Linked DNA regions of Prochlorococcus marinus XMU1406. The protein of the gene in region 1 binds, or shares a complex with, the protein of each later gene. Links are inferred from orthologs where the notes say so. Each region holds a gene or a part of one and is shown in the gene's direction. Other genes may lie near its edges.

Region 1 (7,314 bases):
GGTTTTGAAATTTTTATCATTTGTGTAATATATTGCTGATCTATATTGAGTTCCCATATCATTACCTTGCCTGTTTTTTTGAGTAGGGTCATGACATTCCCAAAACATTTTTAATAAATCACTTATATCTATTTCTCTTTTATCCCATATAACTCTTACAACTTCTGAATGACCAGTTAAACCGGAACATACTTCATAATAAGTGGGATTGTTTTTTTGCCCACCAGCATAACCTACAGAAGTTGTTACAACTCCAGGAAGCTTCCAAAAACATTTTTCAGCTCCCCAGAAACAACCACATCCAAAAATTATTTCATCTTCTTGGATATTAGGTTCTTTTTTAATATCTGTTTTTAATATTCTATGTAATGAATAAGAATCATTAGTGAAATTTACATCCTCATTATTCATGATCTTTCTAAGGAATTTAAACATAATTTAAATGTATTAATTATAAGAAAAAAAATTTCTTCTAGCTCTTAACAATTCTGGTAGCTAGTTCTCTTTCCCAAAGTTGTTTATATAGCCCTTTCTCTTTAACTAAATCTCTATGTTTCCCTTCTTGTACTATTTCTCCTTTATTCATTACTAAAACCCTATCACAAGTAGCTGCAACAGAAAGTTGGTGACTAATCATTATGATTGTCTTATTACTTCTATCACTTATTTCATCTATTATTCTTGCTGCTGTTTTATTATCTACGCTTGCTAAAGCATCATCAAGAACAACAATAGGAGAATTAACAAGTAGTGCTCTTCCCAGTGCAGTTCTTTGCCTTTGTCCACCACTTAATGTAATACCTCTTTCACCAACAATAGTTTTAAATTTTTGAGGAAAACTATTTATATCACCAATCAATCCAGCTTTTGTAGCGCTTTCTTTAACTAAAAAATTAGAAGCTTTAGGTTCTCCAAAACTAAGATTTTCTGAGATTGTAGAAGTAAATAGGAATGCTTCTTGAGGAACAATTGAAATATTTTTTCTAAGATCACTTAATTTTAATGTTTTTACATCAAGCTCATCTAAAAATAATTGATTGTCTGGAATTTCAATAGTTCTTCCTAGAGATTTTGCGAGGGTTGTCTTACCACAACCTACTGGGCCAACTATTGCAATAAGTTCTCCAGGATAAATTTTAAAATTAAGACCATTTAATGAATTAAATTTTGACCCTGGATATTTTATCGTTAAACTTTTTGCTTCTAACAATCCTCTAACCTTTCTTTTTAAAAATTTAGTATCTGCTCTATCTACAATATTTGGATTGTTCTGAAAGATTTCTTCCACACGATCTAAACTTACTTGACCGAGTTGAAAAGTATTTAAGGTGAAACCTAATAAAGCTGTAGGAAAGACAAGTCTTTCTACGTAAAGAATTAATGCTACTAAACCTCCTATCGAAATAAATCCACTCTCTAGTTGAAAAGTTCCTAATGATAATAAAATCAATAAAGAAATTGAGGAAATACCTTGCAACAATGGGAATAGGGTACTCGCTGTTCTTGCAAGTTTTATCGCTGAATTTCGATAGGCATTGTTATACGAGTTAAATTCTTTTATCTCAGAATCCTCTTGGGCATAAATTTTGATCGCGCTTATGCCCGAAAGATCTTCTTGTATTAAATCGCTAAGTTTGGATAATGATTCTTGTTGAGCTTTTCTTTGATTAACCATTCTGCCGCCGAATAGACTTACAATTCCAAGGATTAATGGAAATATCATTAAAGCTGATATTGTTAATGTTTTATTAATCGAAAACATTGCAGGAATAGTGAATGAATAAGCTAAGACAATGTTGCACAAGCTTAAAACAGTAAAACCTAAAAGTCTTCTTATGTTTTCAACATCGCTTGTTGCTCTACTAATAATGTCTCCACTACCTTTTTTTTGGATCCATTCTGGATCTTGGCTAAGTAGATGGTCAAAAAGTTTTTGACGAAGATTTACCTCTACTTTTCTACCAATACCGAAAACAATCTGTCTAGAAAATAGTCTTATTAAACCCATACAAGTTGCTAAAAATATTAACCACAATGATTTAGAAATAACAAAATCAGATGAGAATCCATTTTGTAATTGGTCAATAATCTTTTTTACTTCCAATGGTATTACAACACTTAATATATTTACTACCAAGAGAGCCAAAGCTCCATATAAAAATTCTTTTTTGTATGGTCTTAGGTATTTAAATATAATTTTTATCTTCAAATTTTTCATTTTATTTTGCCGATATGATTAAGATAATGTTTCATTTTGGAATATGTGAGCTAATTTTATAAATGATTCAGTATTTATCTATGGGTAACGAACAAACTCATCCATTACATGAAACCGACAAAAACATTATAGATTCCCTTATCACTAAAAAAATGCCAGAAGATCTTGACTATATAAACCTAGCTAGATTGATAAATCGTTATACCAATTTCCCTGGAGAAATTGAAATTAAAAACGATATTGAAAAAATTTTAAATTTTTGGAAAATAACTAAAAATGAACTTTTTTCAAAAACAAAAAATATTTGGTCAAAAAGCTTCAGGCCTTCTAATACAACTAAAGATTTAGTTGGCTCAGGTTTTGATACCTCAAATTGAATTTTATCTGGTTAATTTTTTTCAATAAATAAATGTTTTCTAATCTCTCAAACGCTGAAATTCTAAATAATTTGTTAGAGGGTAGGAACCTTGACGATTTAACTTCTAGATCTTTAATGCAAAGATGGCTTAATGATGAAATTTCAGATGTTGAAACAGGAGCTTTTTTGAGTGCTTTGAGAGCTAAGAGCTCTACAGGTGTCGAACTAAGTTCTATGGCTGAGGAACTTTTAAATGTTTGCGAATTGCCAGTAGAAAGACCAAATTTGTATCTGGTAGATACTTGTGGAACAGGAGGAGATGGAGCTAATACATTTAATATTTCAACAGCAGTAGCATTTGTAGCGGCATCTTGTGGGGTAAAAATTGCAAAACACGGAAATAAAAGTGCTAGTGGTAAAGTTGGCTCTGCTGATGTTTTGATGAATCTTGGGTTGAATTTAAATTGTTCATTAGAAAAAGTAATCACAGCTGTAAGTGAAATTGGAATAACTTTTTTGTTTGCACCTGTTTGGCATAAATCTTTAATAAAACTTGCCCCATTAAGAAAGACCCTTGGAATAAGGACAGTATTTAATCTACTTGGACCATTAGTAAATCCTTTAAGACCCAATGCGCAAGTTTTAGGTGTTGCTTCTGAGGATCTTTTAAAACCTATGGGCAGCGCTCTTTTAAAAATGGGTATGAATAGAGCAATAGTCGTTCATGGTTCTGGTGGCCTTGATGAAGCTTCGCTTCAAGGAGAAAATAAATTAGTATTTGTTGAAAATGGTGAATTACGTTTTTCAGAAATAAATATTTCAGATTTTAACCATGAAAATATTGCTAACGAAAAGCTTGCGGTTTCTGATCTTGAATCTAACGAGGAAATATTAAAGTCTGTTCTAAATGGTTCTGGACAAAAATCTCATATCGATGTTGTTGCTTTGAACGCTGCCTTAGTGCTTTGGGTAGCAGGAATTGAGGATGATTTAATAGAAGGATTTCATAAGGCTTTATTTTCGATTAATCAAGGAGATCCTTGGAAAAAGTTTTTACTATTAAAAAATTATTTGTCCGCGAATTAATTAATTTTAAATTGATGATTAATCCATTTAAGAAAAATGCAAAATTAGTTTTAAGCAATGGAATTGTATTCCCTGGATTTTATTTTGGTGCTTCAGGTACGGCTATTGGTGAAATAGTCTTTAATACGGGCATGACTGGATATCAAGAAGTTATTACTGATCCAAGTTATTACGGACAGATATTAACATTCACTTATCCTGAGATTGGAAATACTGGTATTAATTTTGAAGATTCAGAATCTAATATTCATGTTAAAGGTATAATTGTCAGAAATTTTTCATCTAATAATGGCAATTGGAGATCAAAAAAGAATTTTAATCAATGGTTAGTAGAAAAAAACATCATAGGTCTTCATGGAATTGATACAAGGGCGCTCGTTAAAATTTTAAGATCTAGTGGCTCTATGAATGGAGTTATTACCTCTAAAGATAAATCTGTAGAAAGTTGTTTAAAGATAATTCATGATACACCAAAAATGGAGGGGTTAAATTTATCAAAAGTAGTTTCAACAAAGCAATATTATTTATGGCAAGATCATACACAAACAAATTTTGATGTAAGAAAAAGATATGCTGAATCCTCTAAAAAATTAAAAATAGTAGCTATTGATTTTGGAATTAAAAATTCAATTCTAAATAGACTTGTATCCCATGGTTGTGAAGTTTTGGTTTTGCCATCTCGATCTTCTCTAAAAGATGTTCTCTCTCACAAGCCAGATGGTATTTTTTTCTCAAATGGTCCTGGCGATCCTGCTGCTGTTTCTGAAGGTATAGACTTAGCAAGATCGCTTATTGAATATGGTGAGATTCCTATGTTTGGAATTTGCCTTGGCCACCAAATATTTGGATTAGCATTAGGAGGTTCAACTTATAAACTCCCTTTTGGACATCGTGGTTTAAATCACCCTTGTGGTGAAAATAATAAAATTGAGATAACTAGTCAGAATCATGGTTTTGCTATTGATCCTAATTCAATCTCAAAAGACTTAGTTAGAATAACCCATTACAACCTTAATGATAATACTGTGGCTGGCCTAGAAGTTAATAATAAACCAATATTTAGTGTGCAATATCATCCTGAAGCAGGACCTGGGCCACATGATTCGGATTATTTATTTAAAAAATTTGTTTCTCTAATGTTAGAAAGATGTTGACATATTGTTTTCTTTTGATTTGATAATTACATTTGATACATAAATTTTTTGGAGGTATTAAATCATAGAAGATTTTCAGAAGTTAACCGTTTCTTTAAGAGGAAACCTTGAGTTTAAAACAAATATTATTGTTTTTACTTTTAAAGGCCAACTTGATGCTTTCTCAGAAAAACAATTTAAGACTTTTGTTACTAATAACTTAAAAAATGAGCATCCATTCGTTATAGACCTTACAAAAATAGATTTTTTAGATTCCTCGGGTCTTGGAGCTCTTGTTCAGACAGCTAAAGAATGCAAAAAGTCGAAACTTGGCTTCTCTGTCGTTGGTAATTCGAGAGTGGCCCAAACAATTAAACTTGTTCGATTAGGGGATTTCCTTAACTTGAAGTCAAACCTTGAAGATGCATTAAATTATTTAAAAAATTGAATTATTGGATTCAAAATTTGGTTCCATATGGATCTCCCGAGGATATAGGTGTTATTCAACTTGCTTGGCTTGGAGATTCGGTATGGGAGCTTCACCAGAGACTTAGACATGTTCATTTCCCTTTAAAATCTAAAGATCTACATTTATCTGTAGTAAACGAAGTAAAAGCAAAATCTCAATCAAAATCACTTAGTCAAATTGAGCATTTATTAAATTCAAATGAAATAGATCTAATTAGGCGTGCTAGAAATAAAACAAAGAGATATCCAAAGTCTGCAGACCCTACTATTTACTCCAGAGCAACTGGTTTTGAAACTCTCATTGGTTGGTTATTTTTAAAAGATCCTCAAAGATTATCAAAACTATTTGAATATTTAGAATAAAAAATTAATTGAATCTATGAAAAACTCCTCTAAAAAAAAATTTCCCGGAAAAAATAATAAAGATTACAAAAAAAATTCAGTTCTTGGTTATTCTTCAAAAAAAACAAATCGTTCGGAAAAAAATGAAAGATTTTCGAAAAATTCTGCTAATAACAATAATGTTGAAAATTTAAATAAAACTAACAATACTTTTTCCTCTTTAAAAAGGACAAAGCCAATATTTAAATCTAATACAGAATTTTCTAAAAAAAATTCTGACAATCATCAAGAGTTTACTAGTAAGAGAAATTTTGATGATTGGATATGGGGTAAACATTCAGTTTATGAGGCTCTTAATAGTGAAAGAGCGATTAATAGGATTTGGTGTACTTCGGAAATCTTTTCATCAGACAAGTTTTATATTTTGCTGAAGGACCTTAAATCGAAAGGAGTCCTAATTGAAGAAGTTTCTTGGAATAGGCTTTCGCAAATGACTAATGGTGCTTCACATCAAGGTGTCGCATTGCAGTTAGCATGCGCTAAAACAATATCCCTAGAGCAATTAATCGATTTTTCTAAACACAACTGTGCAAATCCCATAATACTTGCATTAGACGGTATAACTGATCCACATAATGTTGGTGCGATTATAAGATCTGCTGAAGCATTTGACTGCAAGGGAATCATCATTCCCCAGAGAAGATCTGCTGGATTAACGGGAACAGTCGCTAAGGTAGCTGCAGGAGCTTTAGAACACTTGCAAGTAAGTAGAGTTGTTAACTTAAATAGAGCTCTTGAGGAGCTTAAGAAATATGGTTTTCTTGTTGTTGGCTTATCTGGCGATGGTCAATTATCTATTTCCAATTTTCAAGAAAAAGCACCCTTGGTAGTTATTGTTGGCTCTGAAGATAAAGGCATTTCTTTGCTTACTCAAAAAAAATGCGATTTTCTTTTAAACATTCCTCTTAAAGGTAAGACTTCTAGCTTAAATGCCTCTGTGGCGGCAGCAATTTCACTATTTCACTTGACAAGTAAATAATTATAATTGTTAATAATCATTGTTATTTAAGCCCTCTAAAATGTTGTTATTTCAATATATTTATATGATTAATAAAAATTTATTGAATTTTCACTACAAAATTGTATAGAATTTAACAAGAATTGTATGGTCTAAATGACCAATAAAATTTGATAAGAAAATTTGGCAACAAACTCGGATTAGCTTGGTGGGCTAAAATTGAGACAGATCAACCTCGTGGAACTTACTGGTTCGGCCCATTTATTACTAAACGTAGTTTAAAAGAAAATATTACATCTTTTATTAAAGATCTATCTGATGAAGGGTCTAAAAATATTAAACATAGTTTGGTTCGTTGCAAAAAAGAAGAACCACTAACTGTTTGATAGCTTTAATTTTAAGTAATGAATTTTAATTCTTTAAGAAAAGAAATTATTAGAAATAATGCTTCTGTTAAGGAATTAGTTAATGATATTTTTAACAAAATCGATCATAAAGATCCTGAAATTAACTCATATATTTGTACTACAAAAGATAATGCTATCGCGCAAGCAGAAAACATCGATAAATTAATTCAAAATAAAGAAAAACTTCCTCCTCTTGCTGGGATGCCAATAGCAATAAAGGATAATATTTGCACTAAAGGAGTTGCAACAACTTGTGCAAGTCAAATGCTCAAAAGCTTTGTTGC
Region 2 (8,129 bases), 130 kb from region 1 along the record:
TAATAACTGCATGAATTTTATGGATTGACTCAATATTTGATCCTCTCATTAAGGTTGCTTGTAAAGGAGGATTATTCGAAGTGTAGAGGTTTTTGAAATTAGAACTCATTTAGAAATTGATATATTGAAAAAGCAAAATGCCCGATAATGCTAAAACCAAAATAATAGAAAAAATTTGAATTAAATTTTTTAAAATTGGCTTTACCTCAATTGAGGCAATAAGAGATTCTTTTTCTTTCAAAACTAATGGCTTTTTCCATATTTGACCGTCATACCAACCGGATTCTTCGTATTCAACTTTTTCCGATGTTAATCTCTTAAATACATGATTCCAACCCAAATATAACCGTATAGAAATTAATAGAGGTATTGATAAACTGCTGAAAAAACTTAACAAGCTATATCTTAATATGGATGATTTGAAATATACACTTCCTGAAGAAATAACAAGAAATAGAGCAAAAGCAACTAGCCAAAATTTAATTAATATAATAATTAGTGATTTTTTTGTTTTTGGCCAAGAAAAAATTCTAGACTTTGATAGTTCTATGAATTCATTTGTTGGTTGTTGCTCTTTAGGGACAGGGCATTTAAACTCGTTCATAAAATAATAATTATGGAAATGTAAGATTATCTCCATTACTCCAGAATGATTCAAGGTCATAATATTTTCTTATTTCTGGTTGAAATATATTTACAATCAGATCACCATAATCAAGCAAAGCCCATTTCGCCTCGTTAATCCCTTCTTTTCTTATCGGTTCAATTTTAGCCTTCTCTCTCAGCTCTCCTTCTACTGAGTTACTTATAGATCTAACCTGTACATCAGACAATCCTTCTGCTATTAATATCCATTCACTTATAAATGAAACTTTGTCTATTTTTATAAGTTTTATATCTTTTGCCTTTTTATCATCACATGCTTTAGCTGCCATTAATACTAAACTTTTATTGTCCATAAACATTTTCACTTGATACTGATTTTTCTGAACCTTCTTGCTGAGATAATTCTGATCTAGCCTTTTCTGCACTTTTTCTTAATGCCTCTAGTCTATCCTCAAAGAAACTCCTTTTTTTCTTTTTTCGAGTTTTTTCTATTAATTCCTTTAATGCTCCTCCTAGACTTTTATAGGCATTTGGAATGCTGTATCCAAATCTACAAGCAAGATCTATAGCTCTTTCATCTGCAAAAATAGCATCTTGAAGTTTTTTTTCAGAATTATTTTTTATATATAATCTATATCCTGCAAAACTTGACAAACCTAGTGCAAGTAATAGAAGCAGACCATCTTGTACCCATAACTCCCCAATTGCCCCACCGAGACCTATCGCAAGAGCTGCCATTTCCCATCCATCTCTTGGGATTGTATCATTTTGGATTTTCCCCACCTCGTGCCAAAATAATAAGTTTCTGTGGTCAATTGCAAAATTATCCCATTCATCTAAATCTATTTGGATTTCTACTTCATCACGACCAATTTCCTCAAGTGTTATTAAAGGCGGGTCTATAGCAGCAGCAGCTTCAACAAATACCCAACTTTCATTTTCTGGAGGCAACAAACTTTTAAGTCGCTGAAGTTCGCTCATAAAAAATTAATTTCTTTCAATACTATAGAAACAAATGTTGCTTTTCAAGTAACTTGATTAACATCTGATCATTTATAAGTAGCATGTGATAAACAAAGGTTTTAAATTATGCCTCAAAGAGGTGATCTAAAAAAAATTCTTATTCTTGGTTCGGGCCCGATTGTTATAGGACAAGCTTGCGAATTTGATTACTCTGGCACTCAAGCTTGCAAAGCTTTAAGAAATGCTGGTTATGAAATTATCTTGATAAATTCTAATCCAGCATCAATAATGACTGATCCTGATATTGCAAATAAAACTTATATTGAACCATTGACGCCTGATATTGTTTCTCAGATCATTTTAAAAGAAAAACCTGATGCGATTCTTCCCACTATGGGAGGTCAAACCGCTTTGAATCTTGCGGTTAAATTATCAGAATCAGATTTTTTAAAACATAATAATATTGAATTAATTGGTGCTGATTTAAGAGCTATTAATAAAGCTGAAGATAGAAAATTGTTTAAAGAATCGATGGAGAAAATAAATGTAAATGTTTGCCCATCTGGGATTGCATCTAACCTGGGTGAAGCTATAGAGGTATCAAAAAAAATTAGTTCCTATCCTCTTATAATAAGACCTGCATTTACATTAGGTGGTGTAGGAGGTGGAATTGCTTTTAACCTTGAAGAATTTGTCGAGTTGTCTAAATCAGGCTTAGAGGAAAGTCCAAGCAATCAAATATTGATTGAAAAATCACTTATTGGATGGAAGGAGTTTGAACTAGAGGTGATGAGAGATACTGCTGACAATGTAGTAATAGTTTGCAGTATTGAAAATTTGGACCCAATGGGTGTCCACACTGGAGATTCGATTACTGTAGCTCCTGCTCAGACTTTAACAGATAAGGAATATCAGAGATTGAGGGATTTGTCATTGAAAATAATTAGAGAAGTAGGAGTTGAAACAGGAGGAAGTAATATTCAATTTGCAATAAATCCATCTAATGGAGAAGTAATTGTTATAGAAATGAACCCCCGTGTGAGTAGATCCTCTGCTTTGGCAAGTAAAGCAACTGGATTCCCAATAGCTAAGATTGCAGCTTTATTATCTGTTGGTTATACACTTGATGAGATTATTAATGACATTACAAAAAAAACACCTGCATGTTTTGAACCATCAATTGATTACGTAGTTACTAAGATTCCAAGATTTGCCTTTGAAAAGTTTAAAGGCTCTTCAAATACATTAAGCACTGCAATGAAATCCGTTGGTGAGTCAATGGCAATAGGTCGCTCTTTTGAAGAATCATTTCAGAAAGCATTAAGGTCATTAGAAGTAGGTCTTTTTGGATGGGAATGTGATTCACTAGATGAATTTAAAAACGAGAGTCACATTAAAAATAGTTTAAGAAAGCCTACTTCTGAAAGAATTCTCCTAGTTAAAAAAGCTATGCAGCTTGGGAAAACTAATTCATATATTCAAGAAGCTACTAATATAGATTCATGGTTTATCGAAAAATTACGTAATATTTTTAATTTTGAAAATGATTTTTTGAAAGAAAAGGAACTTTATGATCTAGATAGGGATTTGATGTTACATGCTAAGCAATTAGGCTTTTCAGATCAACAGATAGCAAAATTAACTAATTCTGAGTTTTTTGAAGTGAGAAGATTTAGAAAAAAACTTAATATTATACCAATTTATAAAACTGTTGATACTTGTTCAGCGGAATTCTCATCCTCAACTCCTTATCATTATTCAACTTACGAAGAATCTTTCATTAATTTTAATTCTCAAGTTTTTGATAGCGAGATTTTAGAAAATAGTAAATCAAAAAAAATTATGATTCTGGGAGGAGGTCCTAATAGAATTGGTCAGGGAATAGAATTTGATTACTGTTGTTGTCATGCATCATATCAAGCCTCTACAAATGGTTATAAAACAATAATGGTTAATAGTAACCCTGAAACTGTATCAACAGATTATGACACTAGCGATATTCTATATTTTGAGCCTGTAACTTTGGAAGACGTTATTAACATTATAGAAGCTGAAAATCCATATGGTTTGATTGTTCAATTTGGAGGTCAAACCCCACTGAAATTATCATTACCTTTATTTGAATGGCTTAAATCTAAAGATGGGGTCAGAACTGGATCAAAAATTCTTGGGACTTCTCCAATGTCTATCGATTTAGCAGAAGATAGAGAGGAATTTACAAAAATACTTGAAGAACTAAGTATTAGACAACCTTTAAACGGTATTGCCCGTAATCAAAATGAAGCAGAAATAGTTGCAAAAGATATAGGATTCCCCATGGTTGTAAGACCTTCTTATGTTTTAGGAGGAAGGGCAATGGAAATTGTTAAAGATGAGAATGAATTATCGAGATACATCTCTGAAGCAGTTAGGGTTTCCCCTGATCATCCAATCCTTCTTGATCAATATTTGAATAATGCTATAGAGATAGATGTTGATGCTTTATGCGATTCAGAGGGTTCGGTTGTAATTGCTGGTCTGATGGAACATGTGGAGCCGGCAGGAATTCATTCAGGTGATTCTGCATGTTGTTTGCCATCCATTTCTCTTTCAACATCCACAATAGAAAATGTAAGGAACTGGACCAAATTAATTGCACAAAGATTAAATGTTGTTGGTTTAATTAATTTGCAATTTGCAGTAACAAATACAAATAAAGAAGAAAATAAATTATTTATTCTTGAAGCAAATCCAAGAGCATCTAGGACAGTCCCGTTTGTTTCAAAAGCAATAGGTAAACCAGTTGCAAAATTAGCTACCCAGTTAATGCAAGGTTTTACATTAGAAGATGTTAATTTCACCCAAGAATTTTCCCCAAAATATCAGGCTGTAAAAGAGGCTGTTTTACCTTTCAAAAGATTTCCTGGATCTGATACATTACTTGGCCCCGAAATGAGATCTACTGGAGAAGTGATGGGTTTAGCTAAAGATTTTGGAATTGCTTATGCTAAGTCCGAATTGGCTGCAGGAAATGGTGTCCCCTCAGAAGGAGTAGCTTTTTTGTCTACAAATGATTTAGATAAAAAAAATCTTGAGGATGTAGCTAGAGAGCTGTTGATTTTAGGATTTAAAATAATCGCAACAAAAGGTACAGCTGCATATTTGGTGAGTTTAGGCATTCAGGTTGAAGAAGTGCTAAAAGTTCATGAAGGCAGGCCAAATATTGAGGACCTAATTCGTTCGGGACTTGTTCAATTAGTTATTAATACTCCAATTGGCTCACAGGCTCTTCATGATGACGTTTATTTAAGACGTGCTGCTCTAGAATATAATATTCCAACTTTTACAACTATTCCTGGAGCAAAGGCCGCCATTAAAGCAATAAAAGCTTTGCAATATAATAAGATTGATTCTTACTCTCTACAAGAAATCCATAATTATTGAAATTTTACTCTAAGTTTTTTAGTTTTTCTCTTAATTGATTAACCAAAGAGTTTCGGCTAATTGAAATTAAATTGATAGTATCTTGGTGCATCTTAAGTTGTGTCTCTGCTATTTGTAAAACTTTTATAGATTCTTTTATTTCATTAGAAAGTTCATTAATATAATATTTTTTCCCTTCAAAGGTTAAAACTGGATTTGCAGAATCATTTGTGTTTTCGCTCATGGAAATACCTTTTTAATAATTAAAATAGAGTTATAATTTTTTAATCAATTGTTTTTCACATAATTCTTTATAAATTCCAGATTTATTTATTAAATCAATATGTTTCCCAACTTCAATAATTTCGCCTTTATCAAATACAACTATTTTATTTGCCTCTTGAGTAGTGGCTAATCTATGAGCAATTACAATAACTGTTCTATCCTTCATGGCTCTATTAAGACTTTCTTGGACCTCAGATTCTGATTCTGCATCTAACGCACTTGTCGCCTCATCTAAAAGAAGAATTGATGGGTTCCCAAGTATAGCTCTTGCAATTGCTATCCTCTGTATTTGACCACCTGAGAAATTTGATCCTCTTTCAGTTATCTTAGTTTCATATTTTTCAGGAAGCTTTTGAATGAAGTTATGAGCGTTAGCTTTTCTTGCTGATTCTATAACTTCTTCTTTTGTAAAATTTCTGCCCATTCTAATTACATCAATAATTTTTCCTGAAAACAAAAAAGGCTGTTGTTGTACTAATGCAATCTTTTTTCTAATATCTTTTGTATTTAATAACTTAAGATTTTTATCATCAATAAAAATTTCTCCATTATTTGGAGTTATAAATTTTAATATCAAAGCCAACATTGTACTTTTACCAGCCCCAGAAGCTCCAACGAAAGCTGTGACTTCCCCTTTTTTTATTTCTAAATTTATATTTTTAAGAACTTGATTTTCTATTTTGTAAGCGAAATTAACTTTTTTGAAACTAATTTTGCCTTCTATATTGGATATCTTTTTTAAATTTTCTCTATCATCTTCAATTGGTTCTAGATTTATGTTTTTCAACCTTTTTATTGAGGCTTCTGCCTGTTTATAGTCATTAAAATTTGTACTTACATGGCTTATTGGATCAATAAGCATCAATATTGCAGCAAAGAAACTACTAAATTCTTCGCTTGTTAGAAGGCCTAGATTGATTCTTGCGGCGCCTAAGCCTAATATTGCTAATATTCCAAATGCTTCAACAAAACCTACAACTGGATGTTGAAATGCAAGTAATTTTAGTGTTTTATATTTTGCTTTTTTATTTGCACTTAATCTTTTATAAAATCTTTTCTCAATCCAATTTTCTGCAGCAAAAGCCCTTATCGTCGACATCCCATTTATAGATTCACCTATTAAGCCAGCTAAATTACTTGTTGATTCTTGACTTTTTTCAGATGCGAATAAAACTCTTCTTCCAAAACTATTAACTGAAAGAATAATCAATGGTGCTAGAACAAAAGTTGATAATGTTAGTGACCAATCTAAATAAAACATATACACTATAACCGCTATTAATTGTAAGGTACACGGAATAGTATCCTGAGCTGTTTTATAAATAACTTCGCTTACCCTATCTGCATCTTCTGTTAATCTATATGTTATGTCTCCGGCTGAAATTTGTTCAACAGAATTCATCTTTATTTTTTGAATTTTGCTAAATAAATTTCCTCTCATTACTTCACTAATTTCTAAAGATGGTTTTGCTATGAATACATCTTGTCCAAATTGAGCAGTTTTTTGAACTAAAAATACAAATAAAGACTTAATTATTATGTTAGAGACTTTTGAGAGATCACCAGATCCAATTGCTGGAATTAAGTTTCCAGCTAAATAAGCTAACAAAGGCCAACAAGCTACATATATAAGCATGCATATAAAACCCTTTAAAAACCTATTTAAATACGGTCTTAATGGTGGGATTAGTCTCAAGATATTATATATTTAATTATTTATACTACTTTACCAATATCTTTCCTTATATAAAATAATGAAATTGGATCAATTCTTAAAATGGAAAAATTTGGTCTCTTCTGGTGGAGAAGCAAAAGTTTTTATTAAATCCGGTTCTGTTAGGGTTAATGGTGTAATAGAAACTAGGAGAGGAAGAAAATTAAATAAAGGAGATAAAGTTATATTTCTAAAAAATGAATTAATTTTTGAATAATTCGCCTATTCAACTCAATTTATATTAATATAATTTTCTTGGAGATAGTATTTTGAGAAAATCTGTTATTGCTGGTAATTGGAAAATGCATATGACTTGTGCTGAAGCTAAGTCTTATTTAGAAGAGTTTATACCTTTAATAAAAAAAATAAATAATGATCGTAAAATTGTTATTGCGCCACCTTTTACAGCGATTTCAACCTTTTCTGGACATTCTGATTTTAATTATTTAGATATTTCTAGTCAAAATATTCATTGGGAGGAAGAAGGAGCATTTACTGCAGAAATATCCCCCAAAATGCTTCTTGAACATGGTGTCTCATATGCAATAGTTGGCCACAGTGAACCAAGGAAATATTTTAGTGAAAGTGACGAACAAATTAATAAAAGAGCAGTTTTTGCTCAATCTAGTGGACTAACTCCGATAGTTTGTGTTGGAGAAACATTAGAACAAAGAGAAAGAGGAGAAGCTGATAGAGTTATTACTAGACAGGTTGAACAAGGATTAGAAAATACAGATCCATCAAATTTAATTGTTGCATATGAACCAATATGGGCTATTGGGACAGGTAAAACATGTGAGGCTAAAGACGCTAACAAGATATGTTCTTTGATTAGGAAATTAATAGGTTTTGATGATGTAATTATTCAATATGGAGGATCTGTTAAGCCTAATAATATTGACGAAATTATGTCAATGACTGATATAGATGGGGTCTTAGTTGGAGGGGCTTCATTAGATCCGAAAAGTTTTGCAAGAATTGCCAATTATCAATAAGAAAGATCCATGGCCAAAAGGCTGGGGACAAAAAACTTCAATTATGGGGGTTATTAATTTAACTCCAGATTCATTTAGTGATGGTGGTGAATTAAACTCTTCAAAAAAAGTTTTGGATCTAGTTAATCATTTTTTGTGTAATGGTGTGGATGTTATAGATCTTG

The links.
Region 2: the proteins of carA (region 1) and carB are in contact, whole or in part, in a solved structure (PDB 1KEE), measured with the Escherichia coli proteins. The link is inferred for Prochlorococcus marinus XMU1406 from one-to-one orthologs.

Annotation. Positions count from the first base shown.
Region 1 is NZ_JAAORG010000001.1:753,621-760,934, forward strand. The notes cover bases 2,755-5,746. They hold carA (glutamine-hydrolyzing carbamoyl-phosphate synthase small subunit), read left to right. Parts: upstream 2,755-3,676; coding sequence 3,677-4,816; downstream 4,817-5,746. Other genes in these bases: trpD (anthranilate phosphoribosyltransferase), read left to right, coding at 2,755-3,662; HA149_RS04395 (STAS domain-containing protein), read left to right, coding at 4,881-5,243; HA149_RS04400 (Mini-ribonuclease 3), read left to right, coding at 5,240-5,626; rlmB (23S rRNA (guanosine(2251)-2'-O)-methyltransferase RlmB), read left to right, coding at 5,643-5,746. Also shown: peptide-methionine (S)-S-oxide reductase MsrA, read right to left, coding at 1-435; HA149_RS04375 (ABC transporter ATP-binding protein), read right to left, coding at 473-2,218; HA149_RS04380 (DUF3288 family protein), read left to right, coding at 2,299-2,595; more of trpD, read left to right, coding at 2,628-2,754; more of rlmB, read left to right, coding at 5,747-6,644; HA149_RS04410 (DUF1816 domain-containing protein), read left to right, coding at 6,794-7,009; Asp-tRNA(Asn)/Glu-tRNA(Gln) amidotransferase subunit GatA, read left to right, coding at 7,028-7,314. UniProt on the Escherichia coli protein: Small subunit of the glutamine-dependent carbamoyl phosphate synthetase (CPSase).
Region 2 is NZ_JAAORG010000001.1:879,508-887,636, reverse strand. Bases 1,386-5,192 are described here. They hold carB (carbamoyl-phosphate synthase large subunit), read left to right. Parts: upstream 1,386-1,695; coding sequence 1,696-4,992; downstream 4,993-5,192. Other genes in these bases: HA149_RS05060 (DUF6447 family protein), read right to left, coding at 4,997-5,192; HA149_RS05070 (DUF3318 domain-containing protein), read right to left, coding at 1,386-1,587. Also shown: HA149_RS05085 (asparaginase), read right to left, coding at 1-109; HA149_RS05080 (CGLD27 family protein), read right to left, coding at 110-604; rsfS (ribosome silencing factor), read right to left, coding at 615-959; more of HA149_RS05070, read right to left, coding at 949-1,385; more of HA149_RS05060, read right to left, coding at 5,193-5,215; HA149_RS05055 (ABC transporter ATP-binding protein), read right to left, coding at 5,246-6,892; HA149_RS05050 (RNA-binding S4 domain-containing protein), read left to right, coding at 7,011-7,187; tpiA (triose-phosphate isomerase), read left to right, coding at 7,240-7,965; folP (dihydropteroate synthase), read left to right, coding at 7,949-8,129. UniProt on the Escherichia coli protein: Large subunit of the glutamine-dependent carbamoyl phosphate synthetase (CPSase).